2 regions of the Jezberella sp. genome follow, and region 2 is predicted to be linked to the other one. Evidence: predicted binding sites of a transcription regulator. Region 2 holds the regulator's gene; the other holds the start of a gene.
The links. Region 2 encodes HrcA, which represses chaperone genes, less so after heat shock. Its sites were predicted from a motif close to TTAGCACTCNNNNNNNNNGAGTGCTAA; they were not measured.

Region 1 (14,927 bases), on a different contig from region 2:
GATTGCCCAATCTCGCTCTGCACCTTCTTCGTGAGAGGAGGATGTGCGAAGCTTGGCGGGCCAGTAGGGCCACGTCAGCGCTTTGTTTTCGGTTTCAGGTGGTTTGGGCATCAGTTCAATCTGAGTCACTGATTTTGCGCCGTGACGGTTGCTAGTACCAACGCAGTCTGAGCCTGTGTCACCACCGCCAATTACCACGACATGCTTGCCTTTGGCGAGGACTTGACCCTCGACTTTATCACCGGCCACCACTTTGTTTTGAGGACGCAGGAAATCCATGGCATACATGACGCCATCTAATTCGCGACCCTCTACTGGCAAGTCACGGGGCGTCTCGGCACCACCTGACAGCACGATCGCGTCGTATTCGGCTTTAAGCGCAGCCGGGGTAACGACAGCGAGACCCTTGCTCGCCTTCACATCGTCGGCATTGCCGATGTAGTGGGAGACTTTGAAGGTGACGCCTTCGGCTTGCATTTGGTTAACGCGCTGATCGATCAATTGCTTTTCAAGTTTGAAGTCAGGGATGCCGTAACGAAGCAAACCGCCGACCCGATCGTTCTTTTCATAGACCGTTACGTCATGTCCGACCCGAGCGAGTTGCTGCGCACAGGCTAACCCGGCAGGGCCAGAGCCAACCACTGCGACCCGCTTGCCCGTCTTTTGCTCGGGCGGCTGAGGGACGACCCAACCTTCTTCCCAAGCCTTATCGATGATCGCGTGCTCAATGGATTTAATGCCAACCGCGTCATTATTGACGTTCAGTGTGCACGCAGCTTCGCAAGGGGCAGGGCAAATCCGACCGGTAAATTCGGGGAAGTTATTGGTTGAGTGCAACACATCGATCGCACCGCGCCAGTTTTGACGATAGACCAGGTCGTTCCAGTCAGGGATGATGTTGTTGACAGGACAACCATTGTTACAAAATGGGACGCCGCAATCCATGCATCGTGCCGCTTGCTTACCCGCTTGTTCGTCCGTGAGGTGCAACACGAATTCGCGCCAGTGTTTGACACGGCTCTTTGGCGCCTCATACGCTTCTTGCAGACGTTCTATTTCAAGAAAACCAGTAATTTTGCCCATGATGATCTCTTATGCTGCAATAGCTTTAGGGTTGGCGGCAGCCCACATTTCAGCGAGCGCTCTTTTGTATTCGACAGGCATGACTTTAACGAATTTGCCACGTGCGATGTCCCAGTTGCTGACCAGATCTCGTGCGCAGAAACTGCCTGTGTAGCGGAAGTGATTTTCGACTAAACGACGCAGAATGACGTCGTCGGCCTCACGTTCAGCGCCCCGAGTCATGGGGTGGAACAAAGCGATACCTTGGTCTTGCTCTTGCTGTTTGGCCGCCAGCACGGGCTCTATCGCCACCATGCTCAGGTTGCAACGGCTGGCGAACGTACCGTCAGGATCCCAAACGTAAGCAATACCGCCAGACATCCCTGCGGCAAAATTTCGCCCCGTCGCACCCAGCACGACCACGGTACCGCCAGTCATGTACTCGCAACCATGATCGCCTGTGCCTTCGACGACCGCGGCAGCCCCAGAGTTACGTACCGCGAATCGCTCGCCGGCCACCCCGTTGAAATAGGCTTCACCAGACGTTGCACCATACAACACGGTGTTGCCCACAATGATGTGTTCAGGGCCAAAACCTCTGAAATCGTTCGGTGAACGAACAATGATGCGGCCGCCTGATAAACCTTTGCCGACGTAGTCGTTACCTTCACCGACCAAGTCAAGTGTGATCCCAGTGACCAAGAACGCCCCGAAACTTTGACCAGCTGTGCCATTGCATTGAACATGGATGGTGTCATCCGGCAGGCCTTGGTCGCCGTATTTGGTCGCGACTCTGCCGGATAGCATGGTCCCGATGGTACGGTTACGGTTGCGTACAGGCACGATGAACGATACTTTTTCGCCGCGCTCGATCGCGGGGGTGGCGCGCTCGATCAGCTCATGATCCAGGGCAGCTTCAAGCCCGTGATCCTGCACCTCGATTTGACGAGGTGAGCTGTCGGTTTGAGGTTGGTAAAACACACGGCTGAAATCCAGTCCGTTTGCTTTCCAGTGGTCAATGCCTGCTCGGGTATCAATCAAATCGACACGGCCGACGAGATCGTCGAACTGACGAATCCCCAGTTGTGCCATGATTTCGCGCACTTCTTCTGCGATGAAGAAGAAGAAGTTAACCACGTATTCTGGTTTGCCTTGAAATTTTTTGCGCAACTCGGGATCTTGCGTTGCAACCCCGACCGGACAGGTATTGAGGTGACATTTACGCATCATGATGCAGCCCTCAACGACCAGGGGCGCGGTTGCGAAGCCGAATTCATCTGCCCCAAGCAGTGCACCGATCACCACATCGCGCCCGGTTTTCATCTGACCATCGGCCTGAACACGGATACGGCTGCGCAGGCGATTGAGCATTAGCGTCTGTTGTGTTTCGGCAAGGCCGAGCTCCCAGGGGGTGCCAGCATGTTTGATCGATGACACGGGTGAGGCACCCGTGCCGCCATCGTGGCCAGAGATGGTGACGTGATCTGCTTTGGCTTTAGCGACACCCGCAGCAACAGTACCGACCCCGACTTCGGAGACGAGCTTGACTGAGATGGATGCTTTGTCGTTGATGTTCTTCAAGTCATGGATGAGCTGGGCCAAATCCTCGATTGAATAAATGTCGTGATGCGGAGGTGGTGAGATCAAGCCGACGCCAGGCACAGAACAGCGCAATTTGGCGATGTACTCAGAGACTTTGTGGCCCGGTAGCTGTCCGCCTTCACCAGGCTTGGCGCCTTGTGCCATTTTGATCTGGATCTGATCGGCGCTGGCCAGATATTCTGCACTGACCCCGAAGCGACCAGAGGCAACTTGCTTGATTTTTGATCGCATCGAGTCGCCTGCTTGCAACGGCACATCAGCGGCAATACGGTCAGCACCAAGTTCTGAAGCGAGCGTCGCGCCCGCTTGAATGCCGCTCTCGCCCGTGCGTAACTCGTTGCGGTAGCGCAATTCATCTTCACCACCTTCGCCTGTGTTGGATTTGCCGCCAATTCGGTTCATGGCAACTGCCAAGACTGAGTGTGCCTCGGTAGAAATTGAGCCAAGCGACATGGCGCCGGTCGCAAACCGTTTTACGATCTCTTTGGCGGGTTCGACCTCATCCAGAGAGATTGCGCGAGCAGGGTCTACCTTGAACTCGAACAGGCCTCTGAGCGTCAACAAGCGCTTGCTCTGGTCATTAATCAGCTGCGCGTACTCTTTGTACGTGTTGTAACTGTTAGCGCGCGAAGCGTGCTGCAATTTGGCAATGGAGTCTGGTGTCCACATGTGTTCTTCACCACGCACTCGGAACGCGTATTCGCCACCCGCGTCAAGGGCGTTGGCCAGCACGGGATCGCTACCGAAAGCGGCACGGTGGGTGCGCAAAGACTCTTCGGCAATTTCAAAAATACCGACCCCTTCGATGTTGCTGGGTGTGCCAGAAAAGTATTTATTGATCAGGCCAGACTGCAAGCCGACTGCTTCAAAAATCTGCGCACCGCAATAAGACATATAGGTCGAGATGCCCATTTTGGACATGACTTTATTGAGCCCCTTACCAATCGCCTTGATAAAGTTCTTGATCGCTTTTTCAGCGTACTCTGGGCTTGTCGCCGCTGCAGCAAGCGACTCGAGGGCCAAGTAAGGATGAATTGCCTCGGCCCCGTAGCCACCCAGCAGTGCAAAGTGATGAACCTCGCGTGCAGAGCCGGTTTCAACCACGAGCCCTGTGTTGGTTCTAAGACCTTCGCGGATCAGTGTTTGATGAATTGCTGAAGTCGCGAGCAAGGCGGGGATAGCAACACGATGACGATCCACCTGGCGGTCAGTCAGGATGAGAATGTTGTAGCCACTTCTTACCGCATCCAAGGCGCTGGCACATAAAGCAGCGACGCGTGCTTCGATCCCTTCGGCACCCCAGGCAGCCGGATAGGTGATGTCTATTTCTTGGCTACTAAATTTGTCACCGGTGACTTCAGCGATTGAGCGAATGCGCAACATCTCGTCGTGATCGAGAATTGGTTGCATCACCTCAAGTCTTAGCGGCGGGTTGACGTTGTTGATGTCTAACAGGTTGGGTTTCGGCCCGATAAAAGATACCAGTGACATCACCATTTGTTCACGAATGGGATCAATCGGGGGATTGGTCACTTGCGCGAATAGTTGGCGGAAGTAATTGTAGAAGGGCTTAGCGCGATTCGACAGGATGGCCAGCGGCGCATCGTTACCCATCGAGCCAGTGGCTTCTTCGCCAGAGGCTGCCATCGGCTCGAGCACGTACTTGTAATCCTCTTGCGTCCAGCCAAACGCTTGCTGACGGTCAAGCAAGGTTTCTTGGCTTGCAGCTGGGGCAGGAGATAGCGGTGCTGCCAATGAGTCGATTTTGATTCGCAGGCCTTCGATCCATTGTCGATAAGGACGTGAGTTCGACAGTTGAGCTTTGATCTCGGCGTCATCGATAATTCGACCCTGTTCGAGATCGATCAAGAACATCTTGCCAGGCTGTAGACGCCATTTTTTGACAATGCGACTTTCAGGGATTGGCAAGGTGCCAGCTTCTGATGCCATCACGACCATGTCGTCATCGGTGACCAGGTAACGCGCAGGGCGCAGACCATTTCGATCCAGGGTTGCGCCGATTTGACGGCCATCGGTGAAAGCGACAGCTGCAGGGCCGTCCCAGGGTTCCATCATGGCAGCGTGGTATTCGTAGAAGGCACGCCGGCTGGCATCCATCTGTGTATGTTGCTCCCAGGCTTCTGGGATCATGATCATCATCGCATGGGCAAGTGAATAACCAGACATCACCAGTAACTCGAGGCAGTTATCGAACGTGGCCGTGTCTGACTGACCTTCATAAACAATAGGGTACAGTTTGGCTAGGTCTTCGCCCAGTACCGCGGATTGCATTTTGCCCTCGCGCGCGCGCAACCAGTTGAAGTTCCCTTTGACGGTGTTGATTTCGCCATTATGCGCAATCATCCTGTAGGGATGGGCCAGCGGCCAAGCGGGGAACGTGTTGGTCGAGAAGCGCTGATGCACCAAAGCGACTGCTGACACCGTGCGCGGGTCGGCGAGATCTCGGTAGTACCGACCCACTTGATCGGCTAAGAGCAGGCCCTTATAAACAACCGTACGCACAGACGCTGACGGCACGAAATACTCTTTGCCGTGCGCCAAGCCCATCGATTGAATGGCATGGCTGGCGGTTTTGCGGATGACGTAGAGTTTGCGCTCAAGAGCATCCGGCACCATGACGTTTGCACCGCGACCAATAAATAGTTGACGGATGAAGGGTTCACAGGCACGCACGGCTGGGGACATTGGCATATCGGTATCAACCGGTACATCACGCCAGCCCAGCACGACTTGACCCTCTGCTTTGACCGCACGCTCAAGCTCTTGCTCACAGGCAAGCCTAGAGGCAATCTCTTTCGGTAAAAACACCATCGCGACACCGTACTCGCCGGGGGCGGGTAGTTTGACCCCTTGTTTGGCAAGCTCTTCACGGTAGAACACATCGGGGATCTGAATCAGAATCCCGGCGCCATCGCCCATGAGCTTATCAGCACCTACCGCCCCACGGTGGTCAAGATTCTCGAGGATCTTCAAGCCTTGCTCGATGATCTCGTGATTTTTGTGACCTTTGATGTGCGCCACAAAACCCACGCCACACGCATCGTGTTCGTTGGCTGGCGAATAGAGGCCTTGAGCCTTCGGCAAACCGACGGGGGCAGTGGTTGATGTCCGCACCGATTTGGCCGGATGAAAATGTATTGGGTAGGTGCTCATGACGTGCTCCGATGGCATTGCGACGAAGATGGTGCAGTGCGAAAACAGACAATACCTTGGAAAACCCGTATGAGCAAGTGAAAGCTAATGGTGCGTCCCTTAATTATAAAGTTCTACACCACTCGAGATATTAAATGGGGACGGAACAAGGGCCATACGCTTTGATTGCTAGCCATCAACCAATCGATTTTCAGGCAGCTTCGGGGGTGTTTGGAGGGCGGCCTCGAGGTCGTCCTCTTGGTAATGGGCTCGCCCGTCGGTTGGCCTCAGTCTGAATGGTGGCCAGAAAATCTGCATCACCCAACGCCCACTGACCGTGGAGTGCGGCAACGATTGCTTGTGTGTGCCCGAACGAGTTGCCTTCGGTCAGCTTTTGGCGATAGACCGCCTGTCTGTCAAAGGGCGTGTTGCCACAAGCCCAATAGTCTGCGTGGGGTGTTAGCCAAACGGATGGCCGCACACCAATATGGGTTGCGGCGGACGACCAGGGCCAGGACTCGGCGGCTGTCGTGGTGGCAGGCCCACTCGGCTTGGTTTCCAACCAAATAAGTGCTGGCAATACCCACCTACCGTTTTGTAGCAAGCACGATCGATAACGGCCTGTAAATACCGCACCCTGAACCAAGCGAGAGGCAATGTTCCGGCCAAGCATCTGTACCAGACGGCCCATCCCATGGCTGTCTTTGGGCGTCGCCAGCAGGGCGACACCAGACGCGTCAAAGCACCACCCATGAACAGGCACGTTGTGAAGATGACTGGCTGTTGCCAGCCAAGCGTGCATTTGACCAAAGAGTGCTGGGGTGAGTGATTGACTTTGCGCTGCCCCCACGGAAAACGAGGCAACCACCAATTGTGTTACCCCCGGGGCGTAGAGTCGAGCCAAGCGGGCCACGTCTTGTCTGTCCCCGGTTTGCCGAATTAGGGTTTGCGAAACTTGTAAAACAAGTTGGGGGCGCTGACGATATAAATGTTGCCCTGGTCATCCATGGCGACACCCTCCGGTTTCGGGATACGTCCTTCGCCTTTGGCCGACATTTCTAGCATGCCTCGGCCAGAGCCGGTATCGCCATCAACCTGTATGAGTAGCTGAGACTCTTCGCTGAGCAGCAAAACGCGTCCGTTGCTCGGGTCAATCTCAACCGAGGAAAGATCTGTTGCAAAGGGAATTTCATCCAACCAATAACTAAAATTTTCAATTCTGAGGCCGCGAGACTCGGGAGACTGCAAATTACTTAGACCACTGATTCGATAGAGACCCTTGGGACTATGCTCTTTTGCGATATACAGCCGATCGCGCTTGAGGTCGTAGCCCAAGCCCTGAAAGCCATAGTTGCTGTCCTCGTCCTCACCGAATCTGAGCACCAGCGAGAAAGCGCGAGTGACATCAATGGTCTGCGGCGTGGGAGGAATTTCTGCGATGGCGACCCGATTGCGCCGGCTATTGACCAGCGCGATCTTGTTGGCGCCGAGCCAAGCAACCCCGTTTGCCTCAGAAATGCCCTTCAAGGGGTAGGTCGCAATCACGACGCCGTCAAGAGACATCGCCACGAGCGCAGCAGGCTTATCCACCACTGCCCAAAGCCGCTGTTGCAGCGAGTCATAGGCAAGCCCGGATAAGTTACCCGACAACCCCTCGACTTTGTGGGCAGCCTCTGGCCCAGCGTATCCAATGAGCGTATTCCCACCCGCAGCAGAGATCTTGTTTTCCCAGGCAGCCTGTTTCGCCTTGAGGCCTGAAATCCAGCGATAGGCGACTTGTTCAGCATGGTAATACCGCACGCCGATGTAGCTCGCCCACCCAACCAGGATGACAAGAAAGCAGGCAAGCAGGATTTTAGAAAGAAATTTGAATAAATCGGCCATACTAAGTCCGCGGCATAAATAAGACAGACTGAGCCACATTGTGCCCCAGTCCAACTCAAGGTTAACACCCTCGATAAGAATACGGAACTTTTCTAAAAATGGAGAATCCTATTGGCACTCGATGTGTGAGAGTGCTAAGATAACATCATGTGACTGCACGGATAGTCATCCCTTATGGGGGCGGTAACGAATCAATATGACAACAGTAACTCTGGCTCAAAATAAACTGGCGATGGCGATCGCCAACCCCGGCGCACTGGGTTCAATCGATGCGTACATCACGGCAGTGAATCATCTGCCGGTGTTATCGGCTGAGCACGAAGTAGCACTTGCTCGTTCACTGCGGGATCAGCAAGATATTGACGCCGCTCGCGAACTGGTTCTATCTCATCTGAGACTCGTGGTGTCGATTGCTCGCCAATACTTGGGTTACGGATTACCACACGCCGATTTGATTCAAGAAGGTAACGTCGGCCTGATGAAGGCAGTGAAACGTTATGACCCCGAGCGCGGCGTTCGGTTGGTCTCTTTTGCGGTTCATTGGATCAAAGCCGAAATTCACGAATACATCGTCAAAAACTGGCGCATGGTGAAAGTTGCCACCACGAAGGCGCAACGCAAGCTGTTTTTTAACCTGCGAAGCATGCGGCCTGACGGGCACACGCTCGATCCCGAGCAGGTGTCGCATATTGCGCAAACGCTCAACGTCAAACCGGAAGAAGTGCGCGAAATGGAAGTCCGGATGTCTGGGCGCGAGATGGCGCTTGAAAATCCAGATGACGACGATGATTCGTTCGCCCCGATCGCCTACTTGTCGGACGACGGGCAAGATGAGCCTTCCGAGGTACTTGAGCGCCGCGCGATCGACAACATGCAGGGGCTTGGTTTAGAGACCGCCTTGGCCAATTTGGATGAGCGTTCACGGCGCATCGTTCAAGCGCGTTGGTTGCAGGACGATGGTGGTGCTACGCTGCACGACCTCGCCGATGAATTTGGCGTCTCTGCAGAACGGATCCGCCAGATTGAAGTTGCTGCCATGAAAAAAATGAGAGTAGCGCTCACCGCTTAAGTCTTGCGTGCGGGGCCTCATTCGCCCAGAATGGCCCTGTGGTTATCCACATGTGAAGGGTTGGGCGATATGGACATCGGCGAGTTGGTATTCGGCCTTGCAGGCCTGCTCATGGTGGTGTGCTTTCTGCCACCACTCGCAGCAACATTGAGATTGCCTCACTCATTAATGCTGGCCATCTGCGGGTTTTTACTCGCCATCACCGCCCATGCGAGCGCGTGGTTACCGCCCATTCTGGGCGATTTTCTGGGCATTATCCACACTTTCGACCTGTCGCATCAGACGTTTCTGGTGGTGTTTTTGCCGGTGCTGCTTTTTGAAACCGCCCTGGCCATGAATGTGCGCCGTCTGATGGACGACCTAGGCCCTATCTTGATGATGGCCATTGTCGCCGTCTTCGTGAGCACCTTGTCGGTTGGCCTGTTGGTCAGCCAGTTCACCAACTACAGTCTGGCGGCTTGTCTTTTGCTGGGTGCGATTGTCGCTACCACCGATCCGGCTGCGGTCATTGGCATGTTTAAAGAAGTGGGTGCCCCCACCCGACTCATGACCTTGGTGGAAGGCGAGAGCCTATTGAACGATGCCGGTGCCATCGCGGTTTATACCGTGTTGCTCGGCGTTGTCACCCATGCGGATACCTGGCAAGTCGGTCGGGTAATGACCGATACTGCCTTTTTGTTTCTTGGCGGGGCGCTGACCGGCTATGTGATGGGGCGGATCACCTGTGAGTTGTTCCAATTGCTCAGGGGATGGCCAGCGGCCGAAATATCTTTGACGCTATCCCTGGCTTATTTGTCCTACCTCGTTTCAGAGCGCTATTTTGGTGTGTCAGGTGTGGTGGCGACCGTCGTTGCCGGTTTAGTCGTGGGGTCAACCGGACGCACGAAAATGGCGCCGACGACATTCGAGATACTGGCTCAGGCCTGGCATCAATTCGGCTTCTGGGCAAACTCACTGATCTTCCTGTTAGCAGCCATGCTTATCCCAAGGCTGATGCCCAACCTGACCTGGCAAGATCTTGTGCAAATCGGGATTGTCTTCATCGCCGCACTATTGGCGCGAGCCATCGTTGTTTTTGGCTTATTGCCCTTGCTCAGTGTCGCAAACCTCAGCACCCGAGTCGGGGGGCGGTACAAAATAGCGTTGTGTTGGGGAGGCTTGAGAGGTGCGGTTTCGGTGGCACTGGCCTTGGCGGTGATTGAGCATCAAAATATCCCCGAGGATATTCGTCATTTTGTTGGCGTATCCGCGACTGGGTTTGTTTTGGCGACGCTTGTCATCAAAGGGTTAACGCTCAGGCCATTGATCACCCTGCTTGGCTTGAACCGTCTGAGCCGCAAAGACCAGGCACTGCGCAACACGGCGTTAGTCGAGGCGATGAGCAGTATTCAAGCAGAAGCCGAGACGCTGGCACGATTGGAGGGGCTGTCCGATCAGGCGCGTGACAAAGTGCGTGAAGCGCTTGCGATCAATACCGCTGAAGTCACAGAGGGACTGCTCGAAAAATTTTCTGCCCATGATCGCGTTGAACTCGGGCTCGCCATACTCGCGCGGCATGAGCATGAAATGTTTTTCGACATTTTCAAAGAACAGCTCATCGACGAGAAGATCGCCACCTTATTGCTTAGCAGGGCCGAGCGCACCGAAGATGCGATTCGCACGCACGGCAGCCAAGGCTTTCGGCGTGCGGCCATGCGCGCCATGCGTTACCCCCGCCGTTTCAGACAGGCGTTGCAATTACACAAAGCCTTGGGCGTGCAGCGTTGGCTGGCTGCTGAGCTGGCGCAGCGGTTTGCGCTTTTGCTCGTCATGCGATCAGCCGCTAATCTGGTCATCCAATTCGCACAGACAGAGGTTCGGCCCCTGCTCGGCGAAGAGGTTAGCCAAGAGATCTTAGCTATACATCAAGAGCGGCTAGTCCTGATTAATGAAGGTCTGCATGCGCTAAACCTGCAGTACCCAACGTACGCGTTGTGGCTGCAAGAGCGGTATTTGGGTAGGATTGCCCGTAAGCTGGAGCGCGAGCGCTATGACCAAATGTTCAGTCACTCACTCATCAGCGGGGCAATATATAAAGATTTACTGAGTCAGGTGCAAGGGCGCTGGCGGTTTCTAGAGCGAAATCCAAGACTTGATATTGAGATGGGTGCCCGGGATCTGGTGACCCGTGTGCCGATGCTTCAGGGCTTGTCAGCACAAAAGCAAATCGAGGTGACCAAATTATTATGGCCTCGGCTGTACTTGCCTGACCAGATCATTCTCGCCAAGGGCAGGCCAGCACCAGAGCTCTATTTTGTAGCGTCGGGTGCCGTTCGTGTGCTGTTGCCGGATAATACGCATGTCGAGCTTGGCACGGGTGAGTTTTTTGGTGAGCTGAGCTTGCTCGGCCAGCCAGTCGAGGGATTTGAGGTGCGTTCAATGGGTTACAGCAAATTGCTGTGCCTACCCGCGAAAGGGTTCAACGCGCTTCTCCTTCAAGATAACGACTTGCGCGTGCACATTGAATCGGTCGCAAAACAACGTTTAAGAGCCATCGAGGTATGGCAGGCCCAGCAGGCGACGTCTCCTCAGGCCAGCGTCGATACCTCATCCCCCGCAGCGACGAAGTAATGCCTCGGCGAGTACGATCGATGCTTCAATCGTAAAGGCCGCTTGTTCTAGCATCTCAAGCAGTTCGTCTACCGCGAGGCAGGTAATCTGCATCACTTCACCATCCCTGTTCTGAGGGATGACACCCTCGCTCAGCACGCATTCGCAGGTCAGCACATCTTCAAACTGAAAACCTTCGTTGACCTGCCTTCGCATGCGGGTGATGGTTCTGAGAGGGGTCCGGTGGGCAATCTGGTCAGCCTCGAGCCCAGCCTCTTCGTCCGTTTCTCGTACGAGGGCGACCTCTGGATCTTCTTGGTAGCTAACCAAGCCGCCTACGAGGGTGTCCCACATACCGGGGTCGGTCGCCTTATTCAGCGAACGTCGTGCGACCCAAACGCCGCCATCAAGTGAGAAACCGTTCAAGTGGACAGCTTTTGTGACTAAACCAAGTGGTCTGACGACGCCACGTTCGACGCCCGCTATCGAGTCACCTTGCTCTGACCATACATCCAACAATTCACCGCGCCAACCGGGAGCATGCCCGGCCGCTTTCAGTCGTTGAGCCACCAGCGCCAGCATGTGGTTAAGCTCGCCACTGGTTTCGCCGCCCAGCCCAATCGAGGCAACGTGTGAGTCAATGCGCACGAAAGGCAATTCGCGCAATGCATCGAAAGTGCTGTGAAAGAGCAGGCCACAGCGTTGCTGTGCGATAAATAAGGGTAGTGAGGCTTGCTGAGGGGTTTGGTTGGCTTGGCCTAAGAAGCCATTCAACAGCGACTCAAGTTTGGCGTGTAACGGCTTCAACGCATGGCGTCGGTGGGACGAGGTCATAGCATCCTAAATAAGAATAATTCCGAATACCCATATTATTTGGTATATCGTAAACCAGTAGGTTCCGCACTCGTTTATACTTCTCCCGTTTTGAGATGAATTTTTCGAGGTCAGCATGAAGAAGTGCAGTAGATTTCTAGGCGTCTGTGCCATGCTAATCAGCGGGCTAGTAGCTGCGCAGGTCAAAGACATGCCTGGCGGGCCAAGCGTCAACCAAATCAATATGCCCGAGGGCGTCACTGCGATTACCCACGCTGTGAACGATCTGCACTATCTGATGCTGTGGATTTGCCTGGTGATTTTTCTGGCTGTCTTCGGCGTGATGTTTTATTCGATTTGGGCTCACCGCAAATCACGGGGCGCGAAGCCAGCTACTTTCCATGAACACGTCGGCGTAGAAGTTGCTTGGACGGTGATTCCTTTCATGATTGTGATCGCGATGGCCTTGCCTGCGACTCGCACCGTCGTTGCCATGAAGGACACGAGCGGTTCGGATATGACCATTAAAACCACGGGTTATCAGTGGAAATGGGGTTACGAGTACATCGATGGTCCCGCCAAAGGCGTTAAGTTTTTGTCGAATCTTTCGACGCCTCGCGCTCAGATTGACAATAAAGAACCCAAAGGCCCTTATTACCTGATGGAAGTTGACAACCCACTGGTCGTCCCTGTGGGTAAGAAAATCCGTATCGCCACGACGGGTGGTGATGTGATTCACTCGTGGGCGGTTCCTGACTTCAGCATGAAGCAGGATGCTATCCCCGGTTTCATCCGCAATACGTGGTTTCGCGCTGACAAAGTGGGCGTCTATCGTGGGCAGTGTTCAGAATTATGCGGTAAAGAACACGCGTTCATGCCTATCGTTGTTGATGTGAGATCAGAGGCTGATTTTGCGAAGTGGGCCGAAGAGCAGCAAAAGCTGCTGCTTGCGTCTGCTGATGATCCGAACAAAACATGGACACAAGCTGAGCTGATCGCTCGCGGTGAAAAGGTCTATCAAACCTGTGCTGCCTGCCATCAAGGTAGTGGCAAGGGCGTTCAAGGGGCTTTTCCCGCGCTCGAAGGAAGCAAAGTTGTGATGGGGCCAAAAGCTGAACAGATTTCGGTGTTGTTGAATGGGCGTAAAGGTACGGCGATGCAAGCCTTTGCCAACCAGTTGAGCGATGTAGAAATTGCCGCTGTGATTACCTACACCCGCAACAGCTGGGCGAATGCCGGTAAAGGGCAAGATCCAATGGTCACCCCCGCCGATATTAAGGCAGCGCGCTAAAGCTGGTGTTTAACCATCTTCACGATCAAATTAAACGAAATACCGCGCCACTGTCGCGCGGTATAGGTAAAGGTAGCTAGGGAGTCCAATATGAGCAGCGTTACAGCAGACCACGTTTCAGGACACACGGACGATCACGATCACGGCATGCTTCACGGCTGGCGTCGTTGGTTGTATGCAACCAATCACAAAGATATCGGGACGATGTATCTCATCTTCTCGTTTACGATGCTGCTCGAAGGCGGCACGCTTGCGCTCTTGTTGCGCACCGAATTGTTTCAGCCTGGTTTACAGTTTTTTCAGCCAGAGTTGTTCAACCAGTTCACCACCATGCATGGCCTGATCATGGTGTTCGGCGCCATCATGCCGGCATTTGTTGGCTTTGCAAACTGGATGGTCCCCTTGCAAATCGGTGCGTCAGATATGGCGTTTGCCCGGATGAACAACTTTAGCTTCTGGTTGTTACCAGTCGCTGCCGTTTTACTAACCACCTCGTTTTTCGTCCCAGGTGGCGCTACCGCTGCAGGCTGGACCTTGTACGCCCCGTTGACAGCGCAGATGGGCCCCGGCATGGATTTGACGATTTTTGCAGTGCACATCATGGGTGCCTCGTCCATCATGGGTGCAATCAATATCGTTGTGACGATTTTGAACATGCGCGCACCCGGCATGACCTTGATGAAAATGCCACTGTTCTGCTGGACATGGCTCATTACTGCTTATCTGCTGATCGCTGTGATGCCTGTGTTGGCTGCTGCGATCACGATGGTGCTGACCGACCGCCACTTTGGCACAGGCTTCTTTAACGCAGCAGCGGGCGGCGATCCAGTGCTTTATCAGCATATTTTCTGGTTCTTCGGGCATCCCGAGGTTTACATCATGATTCTGCCCGCGTTCGGGATCATCTCTGCGATCGTGCCAGCCTTTTCACGCAAAAAGCTGTTCGGCTATGCATCGATGGTGTATGCAACAGCGTCCATTGCGATTCTGTCCTTCATCGTTTGGGCACACCATATGTTTGCGACGGGGATGCCTGTCACTGCCCAGTTGTACTTCATGTACGCAACCATGCTTATTTCTATCCCGACAGGCGTGAAAGTCTTTAATTGGGTCGCGACCATGTGGAAGGGTTCAATGACCTTTGAAACCCCGATGCTCTTCGCGATCGGCTTCATTTTTGTGTTTACCATCGGTGGATTTACGGGGCTGATTCTGTCAGTCGCGCCAATCGATATCCAAGTGCACGATACTTACTATGTGGTTGCCCACTTCCATTACGTGTTGGTGGCAGGATCGCTGTTTGGCTTGTTTGCGGGCACCTACTACTGGCTGCCAAAGTGGTGCGGTTACATGTACGACGAGACGCTTGGCAAAGTGCATTTCTGGTCGAGCATGATTTCGTTTAACGTGACGTTCTTCCCCATGCATTTCTTGGGCCTGGCTGGTATGCCACGTCGTTACGCA
Region 2 (14,927 bases):
CTTCAAGAAGTAATTGACCAGGAACTTTCCCCGCGCTTGAACATCTCATACTCAAGGCATTTGCATCCCTGCGATGCCTCGGGTATTTTTAACTTTCAACCGCTTGGAGTCTTTCATTGAAGATCAAAACCAAAGCATTGCTTGCTGGCTTCATTGCCTCGCTTTCGCTCGCCGCGCTCGCTCAACCTGCGGCACCGGGCAGTGCACCTGTCGACAAGGCAAACCCACCACCTTTTGCCGTCAAGAAAGCACATCTTCTTGACCATCTTCAGAAAATGACTCAGTGCGTCACTCAAGCAAACAGTGATGACGATCTCAAGGCTTGCCACGATAAGAATCCCCCGCCAATGCCTCACCCTGGCGGTCAGCCACCGATGGGTCAGAAAAACTGACGTCTTGGTGATTGCGGCAAACTCAAAGGGTCGGTATCAACCGACCCTTTGAGCTTTTTGCTTAAGAGAAAAAGGCTTTCACTCGATCCGTCCAGGATTTGCTTTCTGGCGAATGTCGTGCCCCGCCTTCAGTCAAAGACGCTTCGAATTTACGTAGCAAATCCTTTTGATCTTCAGTCAGTTTGACGGGCGTTTCGACCACGATGTGGCAATGCAAGTCGCCTGGATACGCAGAGCGAACACCTTTAATCCCTTTAGCTCGGAGACGGAATCGTTTGCCGGATTGCGTGCCTTCAGGGATTGTCATATCGACTTGCCCTGTCAGCGTGGGTACGTTGGTGGTACCACCTAATGCAGCCAAGGTGAACGGAATCGTGACTTCGCAAATCAAATCGTCGTTTTCACGTTGAAAGATCTTATGTTCTTTCAAGTGAATCTCAACAAACAAGTCGCCTGGCGGGCCGCCATTAATACCAGGCTCACCATTGCCTGACACGCGGATTTGCATCCCATCATCGATACCGGCAGGGATCTTGACCTGTAACGTTTTATTTTTGCGAGTACGACCAACCCCATCACAGCTGACGCAAGGATCAGAGATTTCTTTACCCGCGCCGTGACATTTTGGACAAGTTTGCTGAACGCTGAAAAACCCTTGTTGCATACGCACGGCACCAGCCCCGCCGCATGTCCGGCAGGCAATCGGCGAGGTACCAGGTTTAGCACCTGTGCCTTTGCAAACTTCGCAATTTTCCCAGCTGGGGACACGTACATCCGTCTCAAAACCGGCCGCCGCTTGTTCAAGCGTGATATCCATAGAGAATCGCAAATCGCTACCTCTATAGACCTGGGGTCCACCACCGCGCCGTGGCCCACCGCCACCGAAAATTTCACCAAAAATATCACCAAACGCGTCACCGAAACCGGCTGCACCAGCACCGCCCCCTGCCCCCATCCCAGCAGCATTAGGGTCGACACCAGCATGCCCGTATCGGTCATAAGCGGCCCGTTTACTGTCATCGGACAGCATTTCGTAGGCCTCTTTGGCTTCTTTGAACTTGGACTCAGCATCCTTGCTATCGGGATTACGATCGGGATGATGCTTCATGGCCATCTTGCGATAGGCCTTTTTGATCTCTTCCTCGCTGGCATTTTTGCCTATGCCCAGAACTTCGTAGTAGTCGCGCTTTGCCATGATGTAAGGTTCTTGCAAACAAGATTCAAAAGACTTCCGCCCGGAAGCCCTTCTCAGGGCTCCGGGCGGTGAGGTTTACCGCAAGCCGATCACTTACCGTCGCGCTTGACTTCTTTGAAGTCAGCGTCAACGACGTTGTCATCAGCAGGCTTAGCGCCACCGTGCTCTTCAGTGCCAGCGGCCCCCGCAGCACCCGCAGCTGCTTGGTTAGCTTGCATATCGGCGTACATCTTTTCGCCTAATTTCTGAGAAGCTGTCGACAGCGCCTCAACCTTGCCATCAATCGTTTCTTTGTCAGCATTGTTTTTGAGCGCTTCTTCAACAGCAGCCATCGAGGCTTCAATGGCGGCTTTCTCGTCAGCTGACAACTTGTCACCATATTCAGTCAACGACTTCTTGGTTGAATGCACTAAGCCATCCGCTGCGTTACGCGCCTGTGCCAGCTCTGCCATACGATGATCTTCGGCCGCATTGGCTTCAGCATCTTTGACCATCCGTTGAATCTCTTCTTCGGTCAAACCAGAATTGGCTTTAATGGTGATTTTGTTCTCTTTGCCAGTGCCCTTGTCTTTGGCAGACACGTGCACAATACCGTTGGCATCGATATCAAAAGTTACTTCGATCTGAGGCACGCCACGTGGTGCTGGCGGGATCCCTTCGAGATTGAATTCACCGAGCGTTTTATTACCAGCAGCGATTTCGCGTTCACCTTGAAACACTTTAATGGTGACAGCCGGCTGGTTGTCATCCGCCGTCGAAAACGACTGCGAATAACGCGTAGGGATGGTTGTGTTCTTAGTGATCATTTTGGTCATCACGCCACCCAAGGTCTCGATACCAAGAGACAAAGGGGTGACATCCAACAACAACACATCTTTACGGTCACCAGACAACACCGAACCCTGAATAGCCGCACCTGCAGCCACTGCTTCATCCGGGTTCACGTCTTTGCGGGGATCACGACCAAAGAACTCTTTGACCTTCTCTTGCACTTTAGGCATACGTGTCATACCACCGACCAAAATCACGTCGTCGATGTCAGTCACTTTGATGCCTGAATCTTTTACCGCGGTGCGACAAGGCGCCATGGTTCGCTCAATCAGATCCTCGACCAATGCTTCGAGCTTGGCGCGCGTCATTTTGACGTTCAAGTGCTTAGGACCACTCGCATCAGCAGTGATATAGGGCAAGTTGATTTCAGTCTGCTGGCTGGATGACAACTCAATTTTTGCTTTCTCAGCGGCTTCTTTCAAACGCTGTAAAGCCAAAACGTCTTTCGACAGATCAACGCCCTGATCTTTTTTGAACTCGGCGATGATGTAATCGATGATGCGTTGATCAAAATCTTCGCCGCCCAAGAAAGTATCGCCGTTGGTTGACAGCACTTCAAACTGCTTTTCACCATCGACGTCGGCGATTTCGATAATCGAAATATCGAAGGTACCGCCACCCAAGTCATACACAGCGATCTTGCGATCGCCCTTTTCTGACTTATCCATCCCGAACGCCAAGGCAGCCGCCGTTGGTTCGTTGATGATACGTTTGACGTCAAGACCAGCGATACGACCAGCGTCTTTGGTCGCTTGACGCTGGCTATCGTTAAAGTAAGCAGGGACAGTGATCACCGCCTCAGTCACTTCTTCGCCAAGAAAATCCTCAGCCGTCTTTTTCATTTTGCGCAAAATATCGGCCGAGACCTGTGAAGGAGCCAGCTTTTTGTGCTGTGCTTCAACCCAAGCATCGCCATTGTCTGCTTTGACAATTTTGTAAGGCATCAGATTGATGTCTTTTTGCACAGCGTCTTCACTGAATTTACGGCCGATCAGACGTTTGACGGCATACAGCGTATTAGCGGGATTGGTCACCGCTTGCCGCTTAGCAGGCGCACCGACCAGCGATTCGCCATCATCAAGGTAGGCGACAATCGAAGGCGTCGTACGAGCACCCTCTGCGTTTTCAATAATACGAACCTGACCGCCATCCATCACTGCAACGCAGCTGTTGGTGGTGCCGAGGTCAATGCCGATAATCTTGCTCATGGTGACTTACCTTGTTCAGAAATCAAGAATAAATAAAGTGCTGTTGTTTTGTAATTGGGGGGATTTTGGTCAATTTCAAGCCCAAAATCATCAGTTTTTGTTTAAAAACCGACGATTCTTCACTTTCACCTGCGCTGCGGGCAGATGAGCTACTTAATTTGCGGCAGCTGGGCCACCGGATACGGTGACCAAGGCGGGACGCAAGACACGGTCGGCGATCAAATATCCCTTTTGCAACGTGGTCACCACCGTATTGGCTGGCTGATCAGCGGGAATAGTGGCAATCGCCTGGTGCTGATGTGGGTCGAATTTTTCGCCAGCTGCCGGCGCGATCCCTTTCAAATGGTTGCGTTCAAACGCTGAGACCAGTTGTTTAAGGGTGGCTTGGATGCCTGTTTTCATATCTTCAGCGGACTGATCCGTCTGAGCCAACGCTGCCTCAAGACTATCCATGACGGGCACCAGACCTTCAGCAAATGACTCAATACCGAATTTGCGCGCCTTGGAGACCTCATCCTGAGACCGGCGACGTACATTTTCCATCTCGGCATGTGCGCGCAACACCTGATCTTTGTGTTGCGCAACTTGTACCAGCGCAGCCTCGAGTTCTGCTTTGAGCGAAACCAGCGGGTCGTCAGAGGTTTGCGTTTGCTCTGAATGCTGGTCAATCGCCTGAGCGTCTGACGTGGGTTCAGGGGTGACTTTTGTTGGATCCTGCTGCGCGGTCATTGAACTGCTCCGAAAAACCATAGGTGAATAGTTACATGGGGGCAACTATTCGCCTTTCAAGGGTCGTCTTTTTAACCTTTTTGCGAATGGATAGGCCAACCGTGCAAATGCGTTTCGATCAGATCTGAAAAAGACTCGATCCAGGCCGGGCTGTCATTTAACGCAGGGATGTAACGAAACCGCTTGCCCCCCGCATGCATAAATGCCTCACAGACTTCAACCTGAATCTCTTCCAGTGTTTCGAGGCAATCCGCCAAAAAGCCGGGGCAGACCACGTCCACGTCCGTCACCCCTTGTTGCGCGAGCTGCTTCAAGGTGGGTTCGGTGTAAGGTTCAAGCCATTTTGTCGGGCCAAAGCGGCTTTGAAACGTCACAAGATACTGGTCATCCGACAAACCGAGATAATTCGCCAGCGCCCGGGCCGTTTCGTAGCTGTCTCGGCAGTACGGGTCGCCCATATCGACGCACTGCTGCGGCAAACCGTGAAAGCTCATCACCAGTTTTTGTGGCCGACCTTCGAGATCCCAGAAACGGGCAATTTGTTGACCCAAGGTCGAGATGAATCCCTGATCCGTGTGAAAGCGTTTGATAAAACGCAGTGCCGGCTGATCGCGCATCCGTCCGACAACGCGAGCAACCTCATCAACGACCGTCGCCGTGGTGCTGGATGCATATTGTGGATACATGGGAACGACCAAAATATGGTCGCATCCCTGGTGATGGAGCTGCCTCATCGCCTCGTTCAACGATGGGTTGCCGTAGCGCATGCCCACCTCGACAAGCACATCAAGGCCGCGTTTGGCTAAATTTTCTTTAACCAAACGGGCTTGGCGCTTGGTATAAACCATCAGCGGAGACCCCTCTTCCATCCAGACACTGGCATACCGAGGAACCAGTTTGCGAGGGCGAGCCATCAAAATCGGACCATTGAGGATGGGCCACCACAGCCACTTAGGGATCTCGATGACTCGAGAATCTGACAGAAATTCTTTTAAATAACGCTTAATTGCTGGCGCTGTTGGCGCATCCGGCGTCCCCAGATTGCTCAGAATCACGCCCACCCGGCCGTGATGAAAATCATTCGGCCAAGGGATAAAACGCTCTGATTGTTTTGCTTTAGCCCAAAACCGGCCAAAAGATCGTTGAGTGGAATTTTCTGACACAGTAAAACCCTATAAAGCAGACCCGAAGCGGGTAAGACGTCGAACTGAACAACCGAACGGTAACGAGCTCTGGATCAGAACACGCGAATGTGTCAGCGCCACTATCGATCAGGGTGATGGTGACTCAGCGCGTTGGACAGCAAACGAGCCGTGATATCCACAATCGGGATGACCCGCTCATAGGCCATGCGGGTGGGGCCAATCACGCCTAAAGTGCCGACGATCCGACCATCGACATCATAGGGAGCAGTAATGACTGTCACATCTTCGGTCGGCACCAACTGAGAATCACCGCCAATATAAATCTGAACCCCTTGCGCTCGGCTAGAGACGTCCAGCAATTGCAGCAAATCGGTTTTACGCTCAAACATCGAGAAGGTTTTACGCAACCGATCCATATCTGAGGCCAGTTCGTTGACATCCATGAGTTTGCGCTCACCAGAGATGACCACCGTCTCTCCCTCATCAGCGGCCTGCGCACCTGCCTCGACCGCAGCTTGCATCAAGCGAGACATATCTTCTTGCAATTTCGCCAAATCACTCGCCAACGTATGACGAACTTCACTAAACGATTTGCCTGCGAAGTTGTGATTGAAGAAATTGGCAGCCTCAATCAGGGCCATATCAGAATAGTCGCGCGGCGTAAGCAACACCCGATTTTGAACATCCCCATCGGGGGTCACAATAATCAACAAAATTCGCTTCTCAGACAGCCGAATGAACTCGATCTGGCGAAAAACGTGCGATCGCCGAGGTGCGAGTACAACCCCAGCAAATTGCGTCAGACTCGACAAGAGATCAGCTGCGGCATTGACCGCTCGGGTCGGATCAGACGCCGGCGACAGATCGCGAACATTGGTGTTGACATTGAGCTCGAAGGGCTGTGCCGAAAGCATCGTATCGACAAACAAGCGATAACCGCGTGGCGTGGGAACCCTGCCGGCAGACGTATGCGGGCTATGGATCAGACCAAGCTCTTCTAAATCCGCCATGACGTTTCTGATCGTGGCTGGCGATAGATCGAACACCTTAGACAGCGTGCGCGACCCGACGGGCTGGCCGTCGTCGATATAACGCTCAATCAGTGCTTTCAGTAATGCGCGGGAACGATCATCCATAGTGTGGTTATTCTACCTCCTCGCCCCTATAATCGATCAAGAATGATTGAGATGGATGTTTGATGCATTTTTCCACCGTTGCGTTAATTGGCCGTTACCAGGATGCTGCCCTGCATGGCCAACTCCGTGCCTTCGCTGCCCGCCTCGTTGCGGCGCGTCGAGAAGTGTTGATCGAACAAATGACAGCGCAACACACAGGGGTCACTGAGTACCCCAGCGCCACGTTTGAAGAAATCGGGGCCCGCGCAAACCTTGCCATTGTGATGGGGGGAGACGGCACCATGCTGGGTGCGGCACGGCACTTGGCCCCCTACGACATCCCTGTCGTAGGCATTAACCATGGCAGGTTGGGATTCATCACTGATGTCCCCATGGAAGACGCCGAGCAAGTCTTGCAGCAACTGCTTGAGGGCAACTACGAGTCAGAACCGCGCATGTTGCTCGAAGGTAGCGTCTGGCGAGGTGACCAAAAACTGTTTTCTGCGACCGCGCTGAATGATGTCGTGCTGAGCCGCGCGGGTCGGGGTGGCATGATAGAGGTGCGAGTCGCAGTCGACGGTACCTATATGTACACCCAGCGAGCTGACGGTTTGATTGTCGCTACCCCCACCGGATCAACTGCTTACGCACTGTCGGCCGCGGGGCCCATCATTCATCCCGAGGTGAACGCCATCTTGCTGGTGCCGGTTGCCCCGCAAACGCTGTCGAATCGGCCGATTTTGATCCCCGACCGAGGCAATCTCAGCATTACCTTGACCACCATGAGCCGAGTCGAGGCTGGTGCCAGCGTGCACTTTGATATGCAGACGTGGTCTGACCTGCTGCCGGGCGATGTGATTCAAGTCAAAAGAGCGCCGCATACCATCCGATTTCTGCACCCCGCCGGCTACAGTTTTTTTGCAACACTGCGTCGCAAACTCGACTGGAACCGCATGCCAAGCGGCAGTAGCGACAGGGATTAAGCTGCATGCTGAGAGCCTTACATATTCGTGACTTTGTCATTGTCGACCGCGCAGACATCGAATTTGACAGCGGCTTTACCGTTTTTTCGGGTGAAACCGGTGCAGGAAAATCCATTTTGATCGATGCGCTTGCGCTTGCACTAGGCGAACGCGCTGATATCAGTGTCCTTCGCGAAGGTTCAGCCAAGGCTGAAATCAGCGCCGTGTTTACCCCGACAGCCAGCATCAGCGAATGGCTAAACGATCACGACCTTCAAACAGAAGACGAACTCGTCTTGAGACGAGTCGTCGATTCGCAAGGCCGCAGCCGGGCGTATATCAATGGCTCGCCAGTCAACCTCACTCAACTCAAAGAAATGGGCGAACAGCTGATTGATATTCACGGTCAGCACGCCCATCAGAGTTTGTTGCGCATCGATAATCAACGTGATTTATTAGACACTCATGGCTCGCATCAAGCGCTCAAGCAGGCGGTGGTCGTCGCCTGGAAGTCTTGGCGCACTGTCGTCAAACAGCTTGAAATTGCCACCCAAGATGCCAGTGCGCTGGCCGTCACTCAAGAGAAACTCGACTGGCAAATCGGCGAGTTGCAATCCTTGCGGCTGGTCGCGGATGAGTGGGATGATATTTCTGCAGAACACACCCGTCTGGCCCATGGGCAAGCCTTGATTGACGGTGCGTCTAGCGCGCTCGCTCTGCTTGATGAGTCAGAGACTTCAACGCAGCATCAACTTGCTGTTGCGGTTAAAACGCTCAGCCAGTTACTACGACATGATGCCACGCTGCAGTCTGTGCACGATGCCCTCACCTCGGCCAGCAATGAGGTTAATCAGGCGATTTCAGACTTAAACATCTATTTATCAGGGGTCGAACTCGACCCTGCTCGGTTGTCAATTGTCGAAGCGCGCATGAGCAGTCTGTTTGATGCGGCACGAAAACTTAAAACCGACCCAGAACACTTGTACAACCTTCTGCAACAGCTATTGGCAAAGCGAGAAGCCCTGATCGCCTCCTCAGATATCGACACCCTCAAAAAAGAGGAAATTGCTCTCAAACAAGCTTATCTTGAGGCTGCCGGTGTCCTGTCAGCTGCCAGAAAGAAATCTGCCACTCTATTATCCAAGGAAGTCACTGCAGTCATGCAAACGCTGGCCATGCAGGGGGCCAGTTTTCAGGTCGCTGTGACACCGGCAACCCCCAGCGTCCACGGCCAAGATCAAATCGAGTTTTTGATTGCTGGCCATGCTGGGACAACACCGCGGCCACTCGCAAAAGTAGCTTCTGGGGGCGAGCTCGCGCGCATTTCACTCGCCTTATCCGTGATTGCAAGTCGTGCAGCTCGAGTACCTACCTTGATTTTTGACGAAGTAGACTCGGGCATTGGAGGGGCTGTCGCAGAGGTGGTTGGTCGTTTGCTGGCCGAATTAGGGCAACGCCATCAAGTGCTTTGTGTGACTCATTTGCCGCAGGTGGCGGCGCGCGGACAGCATCATTATCAGGTCACCAAGCTTCAGTCAGCTCAGGCCACGAAATCGAATATTGACCGTCTCGAGCCGTCGGCTCGCATCGAAGAAATCGCGCGTATGCTGGGGGGGCTCAAAATCACCGACACCACCCGCGAGCACGCGAAAGAGCTACTTGAAGGTTAGACCAACGACACGTTGCGCGAGGGGTGCTTCGTGCAGTCGCCGCACACGCCATACAACACCATCGCATGGCTCTCGAGGGTAAAACCGTTTTGACGCGCCACTTCATGTTGCCTTTTCTCGATGGCCTCATCCGAAAACTCGACAACGGCACCGCAATTGGTGCAGATTAAATGATCGTGATGATCGCCATCATTGAGCTCAAAAATCGCCTTGCCACCATCAAACTGGCTTCTCAGCAGTATCCCTGCCTGTTCAAACTGGGTGAGCACCCGGTAAACCGTCGCCAAGCCGATATCGATCTTTTCAGCGATCAGCGATCGATACACATCCTCAGCGCTCAAGTGTCTTGCGCCTGATTTACGAAAGATATCGAGTATTTTAAGTCGCGGGAAAGTCGCCTTTAAACCCAGGTTTTTCAGACCGCTTTCGTTGTTATCTAATTGCACAAATTACCTTTAGTTTGCGTCAGTCCTGACAACAGACTCTGTAAAGCTTTATCATACCGTCTTTGACAGTCTTCCCAACAGGGGCCGTGCAGTGTCCATATCATCCAAATTCGCTACTTTTGCCCGCATCGGCGTGGTCTGCTGCGGTTTAATCATCGGCCTGGCCGGTTGCTCGTCGACCAAATTCGGGTTTCCCTACAAGGTTGGGGTTCAACAAGGCAACTGGATCACCAAAGAGCAGGTTGCGATGATCCAGCCCGGGATGAGCCGAGAGCAGGTCAAATTCGCACTGGGTTCGCCAGCCCTGACGGATGTGTTCCATGCCAACCGATGGGATTACCCCTATTTCTATCGCGCCGGTAGCGGCAAAATAGAAGAGCGTCAGCTCACTATTTTCTTCGTCGACGGTAAAGTCGAGAAATGGCAAGGCGACGAGCAACCAACGCTTCAGCCTTATCAAATCGCCAAAGAAGAGCTCAACCAACCTCAAAAAGACGCTGCGCAAGTCGCCGCAGAGCAAGTGCGACGCGACAGCGACAAACCTGAAGCCGTCGATAAACTGATCCCAGGCGTGCAGGCTGACGGGGGCTTGGTGGATCGTATGGCTGACCCAGCTTCGTCCACCGACGTCGGTGTGACGGGTACTCAACCCATGCGGTAACCCACAGTAGCGAAAACCAGAATCATGACTCGAATTGCGATAGCGGGTGCCAGCGGCCGAATGGGGCAAATGCTGATTGAGGCCATTTCTCACGCCAAAGACTTAACCTTGACTGTGGCGCTAGAGCACGCGGGCAGCCCCGCCATTGGTCAGGATGCAATGGCTTTTTTAGGTCGCCAAAGTGGGGTGCTGATCAGTGGTTCGCTTGATGCGTTACAGCAGGCAGATTGTTTGATCGATTTCACCCGCCCCGAGGGGACACTCGCCCATTTGGCGGCCTGTCAGCGTTATCACGTCAATATCGTCATCGGGACGACCGGGTTTGATGAAGCGGGCAAGGCGGCCATCACGCATGCTTCAGAATCCATTGCTGTCGTCTTCGCCCCAAACATGAGTGTTGGTGTCAATGCCACTTTCAAATTGCTGGATATGGCCGCTCGTATTTTAAATGCGGGCTACGACGTTGAGGTGTTCGAGGCACATCATAAGCACAAGGTCGATGCCCCTTCGGGCACCGCCATCAAGATGGGCGAAGTGGTCGCCAACGCTTGGGGCAAAAGTCTGGATGACGTTGCCACGTGGTCGCGTGAAGGTCATACTGGCCCAAGAGAAACCGGCACGATTGGTTTTTCAGTCGTACGGGGCGGGGACATTGTCGGTGATCACACCGTCTACTTTTGCGGTGCCGGCGAGCGTATCGAAATTACCCACCGATCCAGCAGTCGTGCCGGTTATGCTGAAGGCAGCCTTCGCGCTGCTCGCTTTCTGAACGGTCAGCAGCAAGGGCTCTACGACATGCCCACCGTGCTGGGCTTGAATCACTGAATGACAGTCGGCTCCATCTCGAGCTGCACGCCATAGCGATCCTGCACACTGGCAACAATTTCGTTTGCTAGGTTAAGAATGTCTGCTGCTGTCGCCCCTCCCTCGTTGACAATCACGAGGGCTTGCCGTTCATGCACACCCGCACGTCCCCTACGCTGCCCTTTCCAGCCAGCTTGATCAATCAACCAAGCTGCTGCGAGCTTGATCAAGCCATTATCCTGCGGATAACCCACGAGGTCTGGATACGCCTGTCGAATCGATTCAAACTGCGCTGCGGACACCACGGGGTTTTTGAAAAAACTGCCTGCGTTACCCAACACTGTCGGATCGGGTAGCTTGGATTGTCTGATCTGACAGACCAACTCAAATATTTGTCTTGCCGTGATCGTGCCTGACGGCAATGCCGACAACGAGCCACTGCGAGCAAGATCCGGGTAGTGAGTGATCGCCTGCCAAGGTTTGGGCAAGCGAAATCGAACCGACGTGATCACCCAAGTCCCAGGTGGCGTGCGTTTAAACATGCTATCCCGGTAAGCAAAAGCGCATTGCTGTGCGGTCAGCGTCACAAACCGCGCTTCAGGAATGTGCCAAGCACAAACGGATTCGATGCGACTGTTAAGCTCAACCCCGTAGGCTCCAATATTCTGCACCGGCGCCGCCCCCACAGAACCTGGAATGAGCGCGAGATTTTCGAGGCCGGGCCAACCCTGCGAGATGCAATGGCTGACAAAAGCATGCCAGCTTTCACCAGCTGCCGCGTCGATGATCCAAGCGTCAGCTTGATCCGCAATTAGCTTGATACCTGTTAGGGCTACCTTTAACACTGGCTGATCTAGCGTAGCCGGCAGCACCACGTTGCTTGCCCCCCCCAACACAAGCCAGCGAGCACCTGTTGAGGCGAACTGAGAGATCGCAGGCAATTGACTCAACGCACTGAGCACAACCAACCGATTCGCCTGGCAAGGCAAGCCCAGTGTATTAAGGTGCTGCAGGTCGACTTGATGAAAATCGAGCTCATCTTGAACAGGGGTTGGATCTGTGATTGACATCAGTTAGAAATATTTGCTATGATTCTAGTCTTCGCTGATATTACTAGATGTTTAATAGATAGCAGCGCAGATAGCAGCGCAGATAGCAGCGCAGATAGCAGCGCAAATAGCACTGCAACAGTCAGTATGCTGGTAGCTGTAAGAAAGTTAGTACAAGTAAGTAAGTAGCGGTGAAAGTAGTGAAAAGGCAGTAATAATGCGGGAGTAGCTCAGTTGGTAGAGCGCAACCTTGCCAAGGTTGAGGTCGAGAGTTCGAGACTCTTCTCCCGCTCCACATTCAGGGGGAAGCACCATGCTTCCCCCTTTCAGTTTGTGCCGGCGCAATGGCAGAGTGGTTATGCAGCGGATTGCAAATCCGTGAAGCTCGGTTCGATTCCGGGTTGCGCCTCCAAGCCCCCGAAGCCCCTCATCGCTTGCGTGGCAACAACAGCTCAAGATTCAACGGATTAGACATGGATCAATCTGTCATCGACGCTATCGCCCGTTGGCCCAACGTGCCTGCCGTCGCCGGTTGGCTATCCCTGAGCAGCCGAGGCGAATGGCGACTGCATCCCTCAGGTGACGCTCAGCAAGGCGGGCCCGGCGTCGGTGTCAGCAACACACAAATGCTCAGCTTTTTCGGTCGCAACTATGCGAGTGAAGCTGACGGTCGCTATTTCTTTCAAAACGGTCCGCAGCGTGTTTATGTGCGGCTTGATGCAGCGCCTTTTATTCTGCATTTAATTCCGCAAGACGGCTCTGTTCGTACCCACAACGGCTTAACCGTCAAAAAAATTACCCGCTGGCTCACCGACGATCTGGGCAATATCTACGCCGATACAGATCTGGGGCCAGCACGCATGGACGATCGAGATCTGTTCCTGCTGGCCGATCTCTTGGTCAATCAGCAAGGCACTGCGGTTCTTGACTGTATTGAGCAAGGCGAGTCTAACGCCGCGCAAGCTGTCAGGTTGCGCGCGCGGCCAACCGAAGTCAACTTCTCAGCGATGGCGACCTTTGCCCCGCTACAGTGGGTTCAACATGAAAATATTGGCATCACCATGAATTTCATCGCAAATCCCGCCGTGCCGGTAAAATAGCGCTATGAACATGGATCCTAACTTTTTCTTCCCGGCGCCTCGTCGACAAAATTTTTGCGGCCAATGCGGGCATTCGATCACCCGGTTGATCCCGCCGGGTGACAATCGCGAACGTGATTTGTGTGAAAAATGCGGTGCCATCAGCTACCAGAATCCTCGTGTTGTCGTTGGCACCATGCCCATTCTCGGTGACAAGGTGTTGCTGTGCTTGAGGGCCATTGAACCTCGCGCGAACACATGGACCTTGCCCGCTGGCTTCATGGAGCTCAGTGAAACCTTAGGTCAAGGTGCCGAGCGAGAGACGCAGGAAGAGGCTGGTGCAGACATCGAGCTAGGTCATCTTTACACCACCATTGATATTCCCCAAGCAGATCAAATCCACATCTACTTTCTGGCGACCGCACTGAGTGCAAAACTCGACCCAGGCCCAGAAACGATCGAAGCTCGTTGGTTCGACTTGGACGATATTCCGTGGGATAACTTATCTTTTCGGTCGGTCTCAACAACCCTCAAACATTATTTGAGAGACCGAGAAGCCGGTCAATTTGGGCCTCACCACTACGCGCTGGCTGCCAATCGAGGCTAGCTTACCGACCTGTTGGGATGAGCTCACTCGATCTACCTTGGCTCATGCCTGGCGCTCCCTTCCCGGACCCTCGCTCGGCCCTAATTCAGCCAGCAGGCTTACTGGCCGCTGGGGGTGACCTCACGGTTCAAACCTTGCGCCGAGCTTATTCAAAGGGAATTTTCCCCTGGTTTAATCAGGGTGAGCCGATTCTCTGGTGGTCTCCTGAGCCAAGAATGGTGCTTGATTGCGACAAACTTCATATCTCGCATAGCCTAAAGAAGCGCTTGAAGCAGATCGCGACTCAACAAGCCTTGCGCGACTTTGGTGTCGTCGTGACGGTTGACACACAATTTGAGCAAGTGATCGCTCACTGTGCGACCACGCTGCGGGATGGTCAACCCGGCACTTGGATTACTCAACAAATACAACAGGCATATCGCGCTTGGCATCAGGTAGGCCAAGCCCACAGCATTGAGACATGGATGGATGGCGAGCTCGTCGGAGGTCTGTATGGGATTAGCCTAGGAACGATGTTCTTCGGTGAGTCGATGTTCATGCACCGAACCGACGCCTCAAAAATCGCCTTTGTCCATCTGGTGAACTTTCTCAAACGTCAAAACGTGCGGCTGATCGATTGTCAAATGGAGACGGCTCATCTGGCATCCTTCGGTGCTGCGCCTATCGCACGAGCGCATTTTTTGCAGCATCTTGAGCAGACGGTTGGGCAAGCCGATTTGCTTTGGCGACCCGGCTGGATTGATCACACGGGTCAACTGCAGCCTTTGACGTTGCTTGCCTAAACCGTCCGCGTGTACTATCAATCTTGACATGATTTATGGGCACCGCCCAATCCATGAGCAGACTGAAAGAGCTTCCCTTTGCCGCATTGCAGTTTTACGCGACGGCCCCCTACGATTGCAGCTATCTGCCAAACCGGCAGGCGCGCTCTCAGGTGGCGGCACCGGGCCATCTCATCAACACAGATACCTACTCTCATCTCGTGAACGAGGGGTTCAGACGAAGTGGGCTCTTCACCTACCGCCCTTATTGTG

Region 1: a site for HrcA is predicted at 7,813-7,839, ahead of rpoH (RNA polymerase sigma factor RpoH). Genes of this name have one in related genera too.

The regions. Positions count from the first base shown of each region.
Region 1 is NZ_CBAZRM010000011.1:19,615-34,541, reverse strand. Features, by position in the region: gene AC1W8Y_RS09880 (glutamate synthase subunit beta) at 1-1,083, opposite strand, end outside; gene AC1W8Y_RS09875 (glutamate synthase-related protein) at 1,093-5,838, opposite strand; gene AC1W8Y_RS09870 (hypothetical protein) at 6,029-6,730, opposite strand; gene AC1W8Y_RS09865 (SdiA-regulated domain-containing protein) at 6,757-7,701, opposite strand; gene rpoH (RNA polymerase sigma factor RpoH) at 7,898-8,770, shown strand; gene AC1W8Y_RS09855 (cation:proton antiporter) at 8,840-11,380, shown strand; gene AC1W8Y_RS09850 (NUDIX hydrolase) at 11,357-12,193, opposite strand; gene coxB (cytochrome c oxidase subunit II) at 12,309-13,463, shown strand; gene ctaD (cytochrome c oxidase subunit I) at 13,554-14,927, shown strand, end outside.
Region 2 is NZ_CBAZRM010000008.1:108,315-123,241, reverse strand. Features, by position in the region: gene AC1W8Y_RS08010 (M16 family metallopeptidase) at 1-13, shown strand, start outside; gene AC1W8Y_RS08005 (hypothetical protein) at 117-392, shown strand; gene dnaJ (molecular chaperone DnaJ) at 454-1,587, opposite strand; gene dnaK (molecular chaperone DnaK) at 1,677-3,626, opposite strand; gene grpE (nucleotide exchange factor GrpE) at 3,780-4,355, opposite strand; gene hemH (ferrochelatase) at 4,427-5,518, opposite strand; gene hrcA (heat-inducible transcriptional repressor HrcA) at 5,620-6,636, opposite strand; gene AC1W8Y_RS07975 (NAD kinase) at 6,699-7,598, shown strand; gene recN (DNA repair protein RecN) at 7,604-9,247, shown strand; gene fur (ferric iron uptake transcriptional regulator) at 9,244-9,693, opposite strand; gene AC1W8Y_RS07960 (outer membrane protein assembly factor BamE) at 9,785-10,354, shown strand; gene dapB (4-hydroxy-tetrahydrodipicolinate reductase) at 10,379-11,179, shown strand; gene murB (UDP-N-acetylmuramate dehydrogenase) at 11,173-12,228, opposite strand; tRNA gene AC1W8Y_RS07945 (tRNA-Gly) at 12,427-12,502, shown strand; tRNA gene AC1W8Y_RS07940 (tRNA-Cys) at 12,546-12,619, shown strand; gene AC1W8Y_RS07935 (DUF2946 family protein) at 12,681-13,307, shown strand; gene AC1W8Y_RS07930 (NUDIX hydrolase) at 13,318-13,893, shown strand; gene aat (leucyl/phenylalanyl-tRNA--protein transferase) at 13,911-14,675, shown strand; gene AC1W8Y_RS07920 (arginyltransferase) at 14,729-14,927, shown strand, end outside.